DNA from 2 places in the Parazoarcus communis genome. Region 1 is predicted to be linked to the other one. Evidence: riboswitches for the same ligand, from Rfam matches in the RefSeq annotation. Region 1 holds a riboswitch; the other holds the start of a gene.
The links. Region 1 has a riboswitch for glycine ahead of gcvT (glycine cleavage system aminomethyltransferase GcvT). Riboswitches for the same ligand answer to the same signal wherever they lie in the genome.
Positions count from the first base shown of each region.

Region 1 (6,810 bases):
CATGCCACACATCTGTGCGGTGGCAGGGTTGGTGCCGTGCGCGGATCTCGGGATCAGACAGACCTTGCGCTGGGTGTCGCCACGGCTGGCATGGTAGCGGGCGATGGCGACGAGACCGGCGTATTCGCCTTGCGCACCCGAGTTGGGCTGCATGCAGATTGCGGGAAAGCCGGTCACGGCGCGCAGGTAGTCGGCCAGCCCTTCGATCATCTGCAGGTAACCCGTTGCCTGTTCACGCGGCGCGAAGGGGTGCAGATTGGCAAACTCCGGCCAGGTCACCGGAATCATCTCGCTGGTGGCGTTCAGCTTCATCGTACAGGAGCCGAGCGAGATCATCGAATGGTCGAGCGCGAGGTCGCGGTTCTGCAGCTTCTTGAGGTAGCGCAGCATCTCGTGTTCGGTGTGGTGAGTGTTGAACACCGGGTGCGAGAGCACCGCGTCCGTGCGCAACAGGCCCGCCGGGATGGCGCCGCCAGCCTGTGCGACGCTGACGTCGAGCGCGTCGACATTGGCGGTGGCGCCGAAGCAGCCCAGCACGGTCTGAATGTCTTCCCGGGTCGTGGTTTCATCGACCGATACACCGATCGAGGTGGCCGACGCATGACGCAGGTTGTAACCGGCGGTGTCTGCGGCGGTCAGGATCTGCGCGGTGTGAACACCCGTATCGACTTCAATGGTGTCGAAGAAACTTGCGCTTGCGAGCTTGAAGCCGGCAGCACGCAGGCCTTCGGCGAGGATGGCAGCGTGGCGGTGAATGCGCGCAGCGATGGTCTTCAGCCCTTGCTGTCCATGGTAGACCGCGTAGAAGCCGGCCATGTTGGCCAGCAGTACCTGCGAGGTGCAGATATTGGAGTTGGCCTTCTCGCGACGGATGTGCTGCTCGCGGGTCTGCAGTGCCATGCGCAGCGCGGTATTGCCACGGGCGTCCTTGGACACGCCGATGATGCGGCCCGGCATCGAGCGCACATGCGCCTCACGGGTGGCAAAGAAGGCAGCGTGCGGGCCGCCGAAGCCCATCGGCACGCCGAAACGCTGGGCCGAGCCGAGCGCGATGTCGGCGCCGAGCGAGCCCGGGCTCTTGAGCAGCACCAGCGCCATCAGGTCCGAGGCCACGGCAACGACGGCACCTTTCGCCTTCAGTGCAGCGATAGGGGCCGCAAGGTCAGCAACTGCGCCATGAGCATTCGGGTACTGCAGCAGCGCGCCGAACACATCGTGCTCGCCGGCGCTGGCCGCATCGCCGAACACGAGTTCGTAGCCGAAGAAATGCGCACGGGTGCGCACCACGTCGATGGTCTGCGGGAAGGTGGCCGCATCGACAAAGAAGGCGTTGGATTTCGACTTCGATACGCGGCGCGCCATGGTCATGGCTTCGGCTGCGGCGGTGGCTTCGTCCAGCAGCGAGGCGTTGGCCAGCTCCAGCCCGGTGAGGTCGATCACCATCTGCTGATAGTTCAGCAGTGCCTCGAGACGGCCCTGGGCGATCTCGGCCTGGTACGGGGTGTAGGCGGTGTACCAGCCCGGGTTCTCCATCACGTTGCGCAGGATCACCGCGGGCGTGTGGGTGCCGTAGTAACCGGCGCCGATCATCGAGCGCTTGACGACGTTCTTCTCCGCCAGCTTGCGCAGGGCTGCCAGCGCAACATGCTCGGGCTGGGGCTCGGCCAGCGGCAGCGGCGCCTCAAGGCGGATGGCGGCCGGAACCGTCTGCTCGATGAGGGCATCGACGTCGGGCAGGCCGATGGCTGCACACATCTGAGCGATCTCGTCGGCATTGGGGCCGATGTGACGATGGATGAAGGCATCGCGCTGCTCAAGCTGCGCAAGCGGGGCGGAGAGGAGGGTGTCTGTCATGTCGGATACGGCTGGCAAGGTGGTGCGGAGCGGCTGGCAGACACCTGGCGGTGTCTGCCGAGGCGTCTTACTGAGCGGTTTCGGCGGTGTAGCCGGCCGCGTCGAGCAGGCCGTCAACATCGGCTGCATTGGCGGGCTTGAGCTTGAACAGCCAGGCGCTGTAAGCGTCGGCGTTGACGCTCTCGGGCGCATCGGCAACGTCCTGGTTGGCAGCGATGACCTCACCGGCGACTGGTGCGTAGATGTCGGAGGCGGCCTTGACCGACTCGATCACTGCGCAGGCTTCCTTGGCTGCAAGCTGGCGACCGGCTTCGGGGAGTTCGAGGAAGACCACGTCGCCGAGCGCTTCCTGAGCGTGGTCGGTGACACCGATGGTCAGGCTGCCGTCGGCTTCGACGCGGATCCATTCATGGGAGGTGGTGTACTTGAGATCAGCGGGGACGTTGCTCATGGGAATCTCCAGGATGTGTTCGCAATGCGAAAAGAAATGGCGGAAACGAGGGGCTGCGGAATGGTGGTGAGATTGGCTGGCCGGCGCATGGCCGGTCAGCAATCGTAAATCAGGCGACGGCCTTGCCGTTGCGTGCGAAGGGCAGGCGAACGGCGCGGGCCTTGAGCAGTTTGCCCCGCACCTCGACTTCGACGGCGTCGCCGGCTTCGACTTCAAGCGGCAGGCGGGCGAACGCAATCGATTTTTCCAGCGTCGGCGAGAAGCTGCCGCTGGTGGTTTCGCCTTCACCGGCTTGCGTGACCACCTTCATGTGCGAGCGCAGCACACCCTTGTCCTCGAGAATGAGGCCCAGCACGCGACGGCTGGCAGGTTGGGCAAGGAGTGCTGCCTTGCCGACGAAATCGCGCGACTCGTCCTTGAAATCGACGGTCCAGCTCAGGCCTGCGTTCAAGGGCGACACTTCTTCGTTCATGTCCTGGCCGTAAAGGTTCATGCCGGCCTCAAGGCGCAGCGTGTCGCGTGCGCCGAGCCCGCAGGGCGCAACGCCCGCAGCGGTCAGGGCGACCCAGGCTGCCGCGGCCTGGTCGGCAGGCAGTGCGATCTCGAAGCCGTCTTCGCCGGTGTAGCCGGTACGGCCGACAAAGATGTCGCCGATGGCTGCGCCCGAGAAGGGCTTGAGCGGCTCGCTCGCGGCACGCAGTGCGGGCAGCGCCTGCCAGGTCTTCTCACGTGCGTTCGGACCCTGCACAGCGATCATGGCCAGATCGCGGCGGGCATTGAGGCTGACGTTGGCGCCGGTGCCTGCAATCTGCTTGCGCATCCAGGCCACGTCCTTGTCGGCGGTGCCGGCGTTGACCACGATGCGGTAAGTGGTGTCGGACAGACGGTAGACGATGAGGTCGTCGATCACGCCACCGTTCTCATTGAGCATGCACGAGTACAGCGCCTTGCCCGGTTCCTTGAGTTTGGCGACGTCGTTGGCGAGCAGGCGGCGCAGACAGGGGGTGGCGTCAGCGCCATCGAGATCGAGCGACAGCATGTGCGAAACGTCGAACATGCCGGCGTCGCGACGCACTGCATGGTGCTCTTCGATCTGCGAGCCGTAATTGACCGGCATGTCCCAGCCGGCGAAGTCGACCATGCGAGCGCCTGCGGCGACATGGGTGGCGTGAAGAGGGGTCTGTCTGACGGGTGCGTTCATGGAGGCTCCGGGCAAGTAAACGAAAAAAGGGGCGAAGCCGGCATGATGCCTGTTCGCCCCATCTGTCCCTTGTACCTGAGAGATTCCAGCACGGTGTGCCGGGTGCCCCTTCGGTGGATGTGCAGCCGGCTCTCGCACGTACTCACATCGCTCTCCAGAATTTCCATGCTGTGCGCGGTCCTTTTGCCTGAGCGATTCCGGGGGGTTACGCCTTCGGCGACTCTCTACGGGAGAGTGCTCTCCCGCGCAACGTGGCGGAAGATAGCATCCCGCGGGGCCGGGTCGCAACAGCAATTTGCGAGTGCGTGGCCTTGAGCGAGCGCTGCCGGTCGCGGTCATGCAGTCAGCCATCGGCCAGGATGCGCTACACTCCCGCCTCTGGCGCAAGCCTCACCGGTTTTGGCCACCCCATTTTTTAGTTTTCACGGAAATCGAGATGTTCGAGGCTGTCCGCACCAACCCACGCGTCGCACAGGTCATTCTGGCCCTTCTTATCGTTCCCTTCGCCTTCTTCGGCCTGGATTCGTACTTTACGGACGGACCGGGCGGGGGCGAGGTTGCAACTGTCGGTGGCACGCCGATCATGGCGGTGGAGTTCGACCAGGCGCTGCGCGAGCAGCAGGACCGCCTGCGCAATTCCTCCGACGGTCCGGTGGATCGCAGTCTGCTTGAGTCCGAGGCCCTGCGTCGCGCGGTGATCGAGAACCTGGTCAATCGCCGGGTGCTTGCACTTTATGCGGCAGAGAACCGCTTGGTAGTGACGCCCGCCCAGTTGCAGCAGACCATTTCCGAAGTGCCTTCGTTTCAGCAGGACGGCCGCTTCTCGCTCGAGCGTTACGAGGCGCTGCTGCGTGCCCAGGGGATGACGCCAGCGATGTTCGAAGCTCGTCTGGCTCAGGACGTACGGGTTCAGCAGCTGGCTCTGCCGGTGGGTGAGGGCTCGTTCGCTGCGGTCGCGTCGGCCTCGCGCTTCCTCTCGGCGCAGCTTGAAGAGCGTGAGGTCAGCGAGCTGAAATTCCCGGTCAGCCGCTTCGCGAGCGAAGTGAAGCTGACCGACGAAGCGGTGCAGAAATACTACGATGCCAACGGCGCGAGCTTCGAGCGCCCGGCCCGGGTGAAGGTCGAGTACGTGGTTTTCGATGAAGCCGCACTGCAGCAGCAGGTCAGCGTGAGCGACGAAGAGATCAAGGCCTTCTATGAGGAGAACCGCAGTCGCTTCGGTCAGCCTGAAGAGCGTCAGGCACGTCACATCCTGATCCAGGTCGCGGCCGATGCGGACGAAGAGACGGTCAAGAAGGCGCGTGCTCAGGCTGACGATATCCGCGCCCGCCTGAAGAAGGACCCGAGCCAGTTCGAAGCGCTTGCCGAGGAGTTTTCGCAGGATCCGGGCTCGTCATCGCGTGGTGGCGACCTGGGTTACTTCGGCCGCGGGATGATGGTGCAGGCGTTCGAGGATGCGGCTTTCTCCCAGGCCAAGGGTGAGATCGGTGAAGTGGTTCGCTCCGACTTCGGCTTCCACATCATCCAGGTCAGCAACATTCGCGCTGAGAGCACCCGTCCGTTCGAGGCCGTGCGTGAAGAACTGCGTGCCGAGCTGAGCAAGCAGGCGGCAGGACGCCGCTTCGCGGAGCTGGCCGAGCAGTTTTCCAACATCGTCTACGAGCAGGCTGACAGCCTCAAGCCGGTCGCCGACCTGCTCAAGCTGCCGATTCAGAAGAGCGACTGGGTGCCCCGTGACGCCGAAGCTCTCGGCACCCATCGCAACGCACAGCTGATCGAGGCCGTGTTTTCCGATGATGCGGTCAAGCATCGCCGCAATACGCAGGCGATCGAAGTGGGTGGCAATACCCTGATCTCCGCCCGTGTCACGGACTATGAGGCCGCTCAGCGCCCGCCGCTGGAAGAGGTGAAGTCTGCGATCGAGAAGCAGCTGATCACCGAAGAGGCGGGCCGTATGGCTGCCGAGGCCGGTGCGGCCGCACTGGCTGCGCTGCAGAAGGGCGAGTCGGTCGACGGCGAGTGGCTTGCCACGCGCAAGCTGCAGCGCGGCGCACCTGCGCTGCCGGGCAATGCGATGCAGGCGGTGTTCTCGGCCTCGAGCGTGAAGCTGCCGGCCTATGCGGGTGTCGCCCAGTTTGGTGAGGGTTACTCAATCTATCGTATTGAGTCGATCAACCGCCCGACGCTTGCAGCCGACGACCCCCGGGTTGCGGCCGTCGTGAGTCAGTATTCACGCGTACTTGCTGAACGTGACTTCGCCGGTCTGGTTGCCGAGCTTCGCCGGCGCTACGAGGTTTCAATCAATCTGCCTGCTGTGCAGACCAATTAAGGGCGCGCCGCTACCTGCACTTCAGGGTAGCGGGTCTTGAGTATCGGGGGGCACGGTTTGTTGCCCGTCGAGAAAAGCGTCCCGTCAGGGGGCTGAGCGCTTAACGGCGCTTGGCCCCCTGTTCGTTTCGGAGCCAGGCGAGCTTGATGCGGCGGATGTCCACTGTCAGCTGACGGGATGAACGAGGGCGGGCGCTGAACGTGCACCATCGGCGATATCGAGTATCGGCATGACGGGATATGGCGCCCCCGGCGCGCATAAAAAAAGCCCGGCGCATCTGCGACCGGGCTTTCTTGCGACTGCAGCGAGCACATGTCCGGGCTTTGGTGCCGGACATGTTTCGGTGTTACATCGGATCCGCGTTGCCGAGGGCGGTGGTGTTGAATCCGGCGTCCACATACATGATCTCGCCGGTCATGCCGCTTGCGAGATCCGAACACAGGAAGGCGGCGGCGTTGCCCACTTCCTCAATGGTCACGTTGCGGCGCAGCGGAGCATTGTGTTCGTTGAACGACAACAGCTTGCCGAAGCTGCCGATGCCTGATGCGGCAAGGGTCTTGATCGGGCCGGCCGAAATGCCGTTCACGCGTGTGCCCTCAGGTCCGAGACAGACCGCCATGTAGCGCACGGAGGCTTCCAGGCTGGCTTTTGCGAGGCCCATGATGTTGTAGTTCGGCATGGTGCGAACCGCGCCCAGGTAGGACAGCGTGAGCAGGGCGCCGTTGCGCCCCTTCATCAGCGGACGCGCAGCCTTGGCCAGCGCGGGGAAGCTGTAGGCACTGACTTCCTGCGACAGGCGGAAGCCTTCGCGGGTGAATCCGTCCAGGAAGTCACCTTCGAGCGCATCGCTCGGCGCAAAGGCGATCGAGTGCACCAGGCCGTCGAGTCCGTCCCACTGCGCACCCAGCTGCACGAACAGATCATTGATCTGTTCGTCGTCCTGAACGTCACAGGGAAACAGCATCGTGCTGTCGA
Region 1 is NZ_CP022187.1:1,114,778-1,121,587, reverse strand. Features, by position in the region: gene gcvP (aminomethyl-transferring glycine dehydrogenase) at 1-1,854, opposite strand, end outside; gene gcvH (glycine cleavage system protein GcvH) at 1,922-2,305, opposite strand; gene gcvT (glycine cleavage system aminomethyltransferase GcvT) at 2,415-3,506, opposite strand; glycine riboswitch at 3,672-3,761, opposite strand; gene CEW83_RS05195 (SurA N-terminal domain-containing protein) at 3,943-5,835, shown strand; gene fabI (enoyl-ACP reductase FabI) at 6,182-6,810, opposite strand, start outside.

Region 2 (6,810 bases), 700 kb from region 1:
CGTCGGAAAGTTGCTCGATATCGGAGCTTCGGAATACGGTGTGGCGCACCCTGTCATCAGCGCGGCCACGGCAAAAAGGCCGACCAACTGCTTATTCATCTTCTCGTTTCTCCTGAACATGGGATAGCGCAGGCGCCCTGACTGGCACGGTAAGTAACCATTCACATCGCTTGCATGTGCTGTGATCTTGCCAAGCAATGCCAGATTCAATCAATTTGGCTATGTCATAGCGATTTGGAACCTACCAGAAACGTATCATTGGTTCAAACAATATTATGCAAATAACACATTGACTTTCTAACGGCATATTGATATAAGCTTTATGACATTCGCACTTTAGAGCACGATCACAATCCGGCGAAAAGCGCCCACTCACTGACTCATCCGGACTGACATGGCCGTTCCATTTGCACATGAACGCCCCCCCGTCGGGCGCATGGAGACACCTCGACTGTTCTGGGCGCGATAGGCACGCCGCCTTAGTGACACATCGCTGCACGGTGGAAAGCTTGCGAACTAGATCCTCGTAAGCAGGAACAATCCTGCCAGGATCAGTGCGGCACTGGAGGCACGCGTAAGCATGCGCGCGCCGGGGAACACCTTCTCGACGAAGACGAAGGCGGCGATCAGGGCGACCCAGATCAGATTCATGACGCCGGCCACGAAGAGCAACAGCATCAGCGCCCAGCAACAGCCGACGCACCAGGCGCCGTGTTCGAGCCCCATTCTGAAAGCACCGCCCGCCCCGTTACGCCAGCGCGTCATGAAAAACTGGAGCGGGTTGCGGCACTTGCCGAGACAGGCCTCCTTGAACGGTGTCAGTTGATAGACCCCTGCTGCGATCAAGGCCGCTGCGCCACGCCCTGCGCTCGCAGTTGCCATCTCGGGCGTGAGCAGCGCAGCGTATTCGAGCCCCGCCTGCAGCAGCGTGGCCGCGATGCTGAACAGGGTCCACATCAGCAGATAGCCTGCCGCGAAGACCCACACCCCCGGCAGGACCTTGCCCACCGCCCCGTTCTTTCGAACCAGGGTGCCGTACATGAGGATGGCAGGGGCTGCGCTGGGAAGCATCATGCCGGCCATCATCACCGTCCACATTACAAAGGTGAGCAGCAGCGCAGTGGCGTCCGTGGCGCGCGGCATGCCCTCCATCGCCATACCTGCGTGATCCATTCCCGCTGCGCTGTGCCAGAGGTAGAGCCACGACAGCAACACCACCGCGCCCAGCCCAAGAATCGCCAGCCAGCGATCCTTGCGCAACACGACTTCGATGCCGTCACCGTGGCTGACAGCGCTCAGGCTGCCCATGCGAAGGGCGCAAAGTGGGCGTTACGCGTCCCGGAGGTATCCGACCAGTGGATTCCGAACACGTTGAAGATGGAGCGTGTCGCCTTGGCCAGCGCCAGCCGGCCGTTGACCGGATGCACGGTGTTCTCGAGGAAGAGCGGCTCGTCTGGACGCACGCCGCTGGCGACCCCTTCGCAGGCCTGGTCGACCAACTCACCAGCCTTGACGGCAAAGTTCATGCCATCGACGTCAAAAGTAACCGGCCGTCGCTCGACCCCCGCCAAGCTGCCGACCAGGGGCGCCAGATTTGCCATCGGCCCACCGGCGGCGCCGGTTGCGATAGCGCTGATCGCTTCGACCTGCGCGTCCGACGCACTCTCATCGACGATCAGGCCCACCACGATGTTGCCCTCTGCCATTGCGTGCGGCGAATGCAGCATCACGACGAAGGACAGTCCGTCGAGCTTGAGCCCGTCCTTCTGCCCTTTGGTGATGTGCATCGCAATAGCGGCCTTGCAGTCGCCTTCAGTGGGCTGCGCGGTCAGGTTCGACGCTGCGCAGGGGCACAGATAGGTACAGTTGCATGTCTCCATGTACTGCCCTTCGATCTGCCAGTTTGCCATGATGTCCTCCTTTGCAGGTTTGGGTTATCAAGCGGCAATTGACAGCCAGAAAGTCAGCCTGCAGGCTCGACCGGCCATACCAGATTCAGTGTGATCAAATGCGACAATGCCTTTTCGACCCGATACTTACGACAGGTCTGGCACCTGCCCGAGTTTCAGCAAATTTGCTGAAAGTTCATCGAACACACACTACTAAGGCTAGTTTGCGGAAGGTGCGGGGTCAAGGTGGCCATGTCCCTGCAGGCATTCGGAAACGCGCCCGCGCTAGTCCCAGCGCTGCTGGTAGGAGAAGGTGGGCAGGCGCCAGCTGAACTGGATCGCAAGCATGCGGAACATGAAGCCACCAACAAAGCAGATCGCGGTATTGAGGTCGGAATCGACACCCGCTGCGCGCAGCACGAGGAACAAGGCGCACACACTGAGCGATACGCTCGCGTAGAGTTCGCGCCGGAACACGACCGGCACCTGGTTGCACAGCACGTCGCGCAGAATGCCACCGCAGATCCCGGTCAACATGCCGGACATCACAACGACCACGATCGGGTAATCAAGGTTGAGGGCGACATTGCAACCAATCAGCGAGAAGGCAATCAGGCCCATTGCATCGAAGATCAGGAAAGCACGCTTCATGCGGTGGATGTAGGGCGCGATCAAGGTCGTGAGCAGCCCCGCCGAGATCACCAGATAGACGTAAGCGGGGTGTTGCGTCCAGCCAATCGGGTAATTGCCCAGCACGACATCCCGGATGGTGCCGCCACCAAGCGCGGTCACGAAGGCAATCACGGCAACACCGAATATGTCCATGTTGCGGCGGCCCGCAGCAAGGGCACCTGACATGGCTTCGGCGGCGATGGCAATCAGATAGATTAAAAGCAGAAGGTCGACCTTTTGCGCAGCCAGGGGCTGGAAAAGGCTTGCAAGGCTCGGGTACATCAGGGGGGACTCCATTGGAAGACGAATCACGCACGCGTGCGTGGTCCGTTGCGCCTCTCCCCCTGTCCTTTTACCTGAGAGTTTCAGCCCTTTTCAGGACCAGCCCCTTCGGTGAGACGAAAGCCACCGGGGTGACTCTCGACTGCTCTCCAGCCGGCGAATGATCTCTGCGGTTCCGTATGCCTGAGCGATTATGGGAGCTTGCGCCTTCGGCGGAGACTGCATGTTCGCAGCTCTCTCTCCCGCAGAAGGCGTGGATTATCGTGACACCTCACACCGCGTGTCAATCTCAGTCCGCATGCTCCGGCAGCGCCCCCAGGCAAACGGGCATACGCGCGTTCCTTGCGCAGCACCAAAAGTGACCGATGCGGGCGCGCTCGATGAATGGAATGCGCGCGGCCCGACGGCTCGAAGAATCGGGCCCATGTATGACAAACTAGTGCGCAATGACGTTTTTGTTTTCCGGGAGTCAGCATGGAATTGAACCGGGGCCACCTCAAGGATGCAACCACGAAGGGCCTGATTACCGAGCAGCAAGCGGAGCAGCTCTGGACCTTCCTGCTCGCGCAGGACAGCAATACCCCGAGTTTTCGTGCCACCCACATCCTTTACTACCTTGGCGGACTGATCGCGATCGGTGCGATGAGTCTGTTCATGAACATCGGCTGGGAGCGCTTCGGTGGATGGGGCCTGTTCTTCATCGCGCTGGCCTATGCCGGTGCAGGCCTGTGGCTCACCGAGTCCTTCCTCAAGCGCCACCGCCTGCCGATCCCCGCCGGCATCACGGCGACCTTTGCTGTCGCCCTGACACCGCTGGCAGTCTATGGACTGCAATCCGCCCTCGGCTTCTGGGCCGATGGCCGCGTCTTCCGCGAATACCATACGCACATCGACTGGCGCTGGATGCTCATGGAGTTCGCCACCCTGGCGAGCGGAGTGATCATGCTATGGCGCTATCGCCTTCCCTTCCTCGTGATGCCGGTTGCCGTCACGCTCTGGTACATGAGCATGGACCTCGCCCCCTTCCTCGCGGCCGACGCCGACCACGGATGGGCGTTGCGCAAACTGGTTTCGCTCTGGTTTGGCCTGCTCATGGTCCTGCTTGCATTCTGGGTGGACGTACGAACCCGACACGTCAGGGACTACGCCTTCTGGCTCTACCTGTTTGGCGTCATCGCGTTCTGGGGCGGACTGTCGTCGATGAACTCCGACAGCGAGCTCAGCAAGTTCATCTACCTGTGCATCAACGTGATCATGATCGCCGTCGGCGCCACCCTCTCGCGCAGAGTCTTTGCCGTGTTCGGCGGACTCGGCGCGGCGGGATACCTCGCACACCTGGCAAACGAAGTGTTCAAGGACAGCATGCTGTTTCCGGTCGTCCTCACCCTCATCGGTCTCGGCGTCGTCTATCTGGGGGTCGTCTGGCAGCGCCACGAAACCGCCATCAGCAATCGCCTGCGTGCCCTGCTGCCCGCACCGGTTCGGGAGCTGGTCGAACGGCGAACCTGACCAGAACATGCTCCGTTGGCAGGCGCGCCCCCGGCGAAAAAGCCGGAGGCGCGCCTCTCTGATCAAGGTCAATTTTGGCGACCCGTCATCTGCTAGAATCCATTTACTCAAAAGGAAAAAGCGGCAGCCCCCAAATGGCAATCGAGATTGAACGCAAGTTCCTCGTGCGCGACATCAGGTTCTTGCAGGATGCTCAGGGCGAAAACATCGTTCAGGGCTATGTCGCCAAAGAACAAGGAGCAATGAGTACGCGTGTCAGGATTCGCGCAGACCGTGCCTTTCTGACCATCAAGGGGCCACGCACCGGCATCACGCGTGACGAGTTTGAGTACCCCATTCCCATCGCCGATGCTGTCCGCATGCTGTCGGCCTACTGCAACGATCGCATCGTTCGCAAGACACGCTACCTGGTTCATTTTCATACCCAGACCTTCGAGGTCGACGTCTTCGAGGGCAAGCATGCCGGTCTCGTCGTCGCAGAGATCGAACTGCCGCACGAGGGCGCGCCGATCGTGCTGCCCCACTGGATCGACAGGGAGGTCACCTCCGACCCGCGATTCGGCAATTTCCGGCTTGCACAGACTCAACAGATTCCGGAGGACGTCGATCTCCACTGGTGGCCAGGCCCCCGCCACAGTACAGGCGGCGCAGCCAACATGACCGGCCTGAAGCTCAGCGCCTGAGAGGCCTCCCCAGCGACGCGACGGCGCAGCAGGTCGTGGTCTGTTCACCGGATCGTGCTGACGCTCGGGGCGCCGCGCAGGCAATCTACCGCAGATCCTCCAGCGCGATCTCATACACCTGGTGCGCTTCGTCAAACGCAACCCGATACGACGACGGATAGGCACCAGGCCAGGAATACTTCGCCGGCCGTGACACCGGCAGCGAAACTGACGGTTTCGATTTCAGATACGCCAGCGAGACCATCGGCTCGATGAAGGTCAGCCGTTTGTTGTAATAGCCGTAGATGAACGCCGCGTTGAATGGCTGCTGCTGAAACTCCCCGCCTGCCGGGTTGACCGCATGCGCCCCCATCTTCGACTTCGCCGTACCGGGCGGCAGAATGTAACCGGCCGCCATCAACTCAGCGGGCGGTTGCTGATCCGGGGCTCCCGACGCATCCGGGCTGGCAAACACAACCTTTTCCACCTCTCCGCGATCGACCACGTAGAAATGGAAGTCAAAGTGCGGGACATCGTAGACCTTAGACGGCGCATGACCGGCCGGCTCCCAATTCACCACCACGTGATCGACAACCGTTTTCGGCCCGCTCGCCGGCATTGGCAACAGGTAGGGAACGTCAGAACGCTCGCCTGGCGCCCTCGTCGGCAAACCGTCTAGCGCTGCTGCCGTCATCACCACGCCGATCGAGGTCACCGCGCCGTCCGCGCCGGTCCGGACCATGGCGTATGCCTCGCCCTTGCCAATCGGCACCGCCGGTCCGGCATGGGTGCCTACCTGCCCGAATGCCGGTCTCAGGCCCAATGCCGACACGAGGGCGATCGCAATGATCAGCCCCGGAAATCGTTTGCTTGTCCCCTTCATGATGTCCTCCCGATTGAGGTCAACGAACAGATCAGGCGCGCGCACGATCGTCGCACCCCAGCATCTCAATCTAGCTGATCGCAGGCGGAGTGCAATGAGCGCTACGGACGTGGGTCGGCCGCGCTGGCGCTCAAGGTCGCACAACGCCCCACCGCTCACCCTTCCTCTCAAAGGGTGAGCGGGGCGCTGGCCGGGGCCGCAGATCCCCTCTGCGTTTGACATTTTGTACCGGTCGTTCCACTATGAACGCATGGCCCGCACGATCGAATTCAATCCGGCGACAGCGCGTAACAGTGCGCTTGTGCTGTTCTGGCGCAAGGGTTATCAGGCAACGTCGCTGGCAGACCTGCTCGACGCCATGGCGATCAGCCGCAGTAGTTTCTACGCCACGTTTGTCGATAAGCGCAGCCTGTTTCTGGCCTGTCTGGACCTGTTTGCCCAGCGCTCGATCGACATGATTGCCCAGTCACGCACCGAGATGCCGCCACTCGAGGCCTTGCACAGTTTTTTCGTGCGCAATTTCACTGCCCCTCGGGGCAACAGATCGCAATGGGGCTGCATGCTGGTGAACACCGTTCTGGAAATGGCCGACGTGGACGACGAACTCAGCGCCCGCGCAAGCACCCATCTCGATGCATTCAAGGCAGCCTTCGAAGGCTGCCTGATCGACGCGCATTGCGAGCCGAAGCGCGCGTCGGACCTGGCCAATCTTCTGATGCTGCTCAATGAAGGCGTGCGCGTGTCCAGTCGTCGCAATCTCCCGCCGGATCAGATCACCGCGGCAATAGACACCGCCTTTCGCCTGATACGGCATGACCTCGGGTGAAATGGCCCATGAACAGCGATTGCCCCGTCAAAGGGCGGCGCAGTGCGCGGCCTGCGACCTCAGGTGAAACGCACGCTTCGATGCATG
Region 2 is NZ_CP022187.1:417,013-423,822, reverse strand. Features, by position in the region: gene CEW83_RS02070 (hypothetical protein) at 1-99, opposite strand, end outside; gene CEW83_RS02065 (DUF2182 domain-containing protein) at 517-1,308, opposite strand; gene CEW83_RS02060 (DUF1326 domain-containing protein) at 1,296-1,910, opposite strand; gene CEW83_RS02055 (trimeric intracellular cation channel family protein) at 2,175-2,843, opposite strand; glycine riboswitch at 3,004-3,098, opposite strand; gene CEW83_RS02050 (DUF2157 domain-containing protein) at 3,318-4,352, shown strand; gene CEW83_RS02045 (CYTH domain-containing protein) at 4,487-5,035, shown strand; gene CEW83_RS02040 (DUF5602 domain-containing protein) at 5,121-5,942, opposite strand; gene CEW83_RS02035 (TetR/AcrR family transcriptional regulator) at 6,148-6,723, shown strand.
Region 2: it holds a riboswitch for glycine, as region 1 does, so the genes downstream of both, CEW83_RS02055 (trimeric intracellular cation channel family protein) here and gcvT (glycine cleavage system aminomethyltransferase GcvT) in region 1, are expected to answer to the same signal.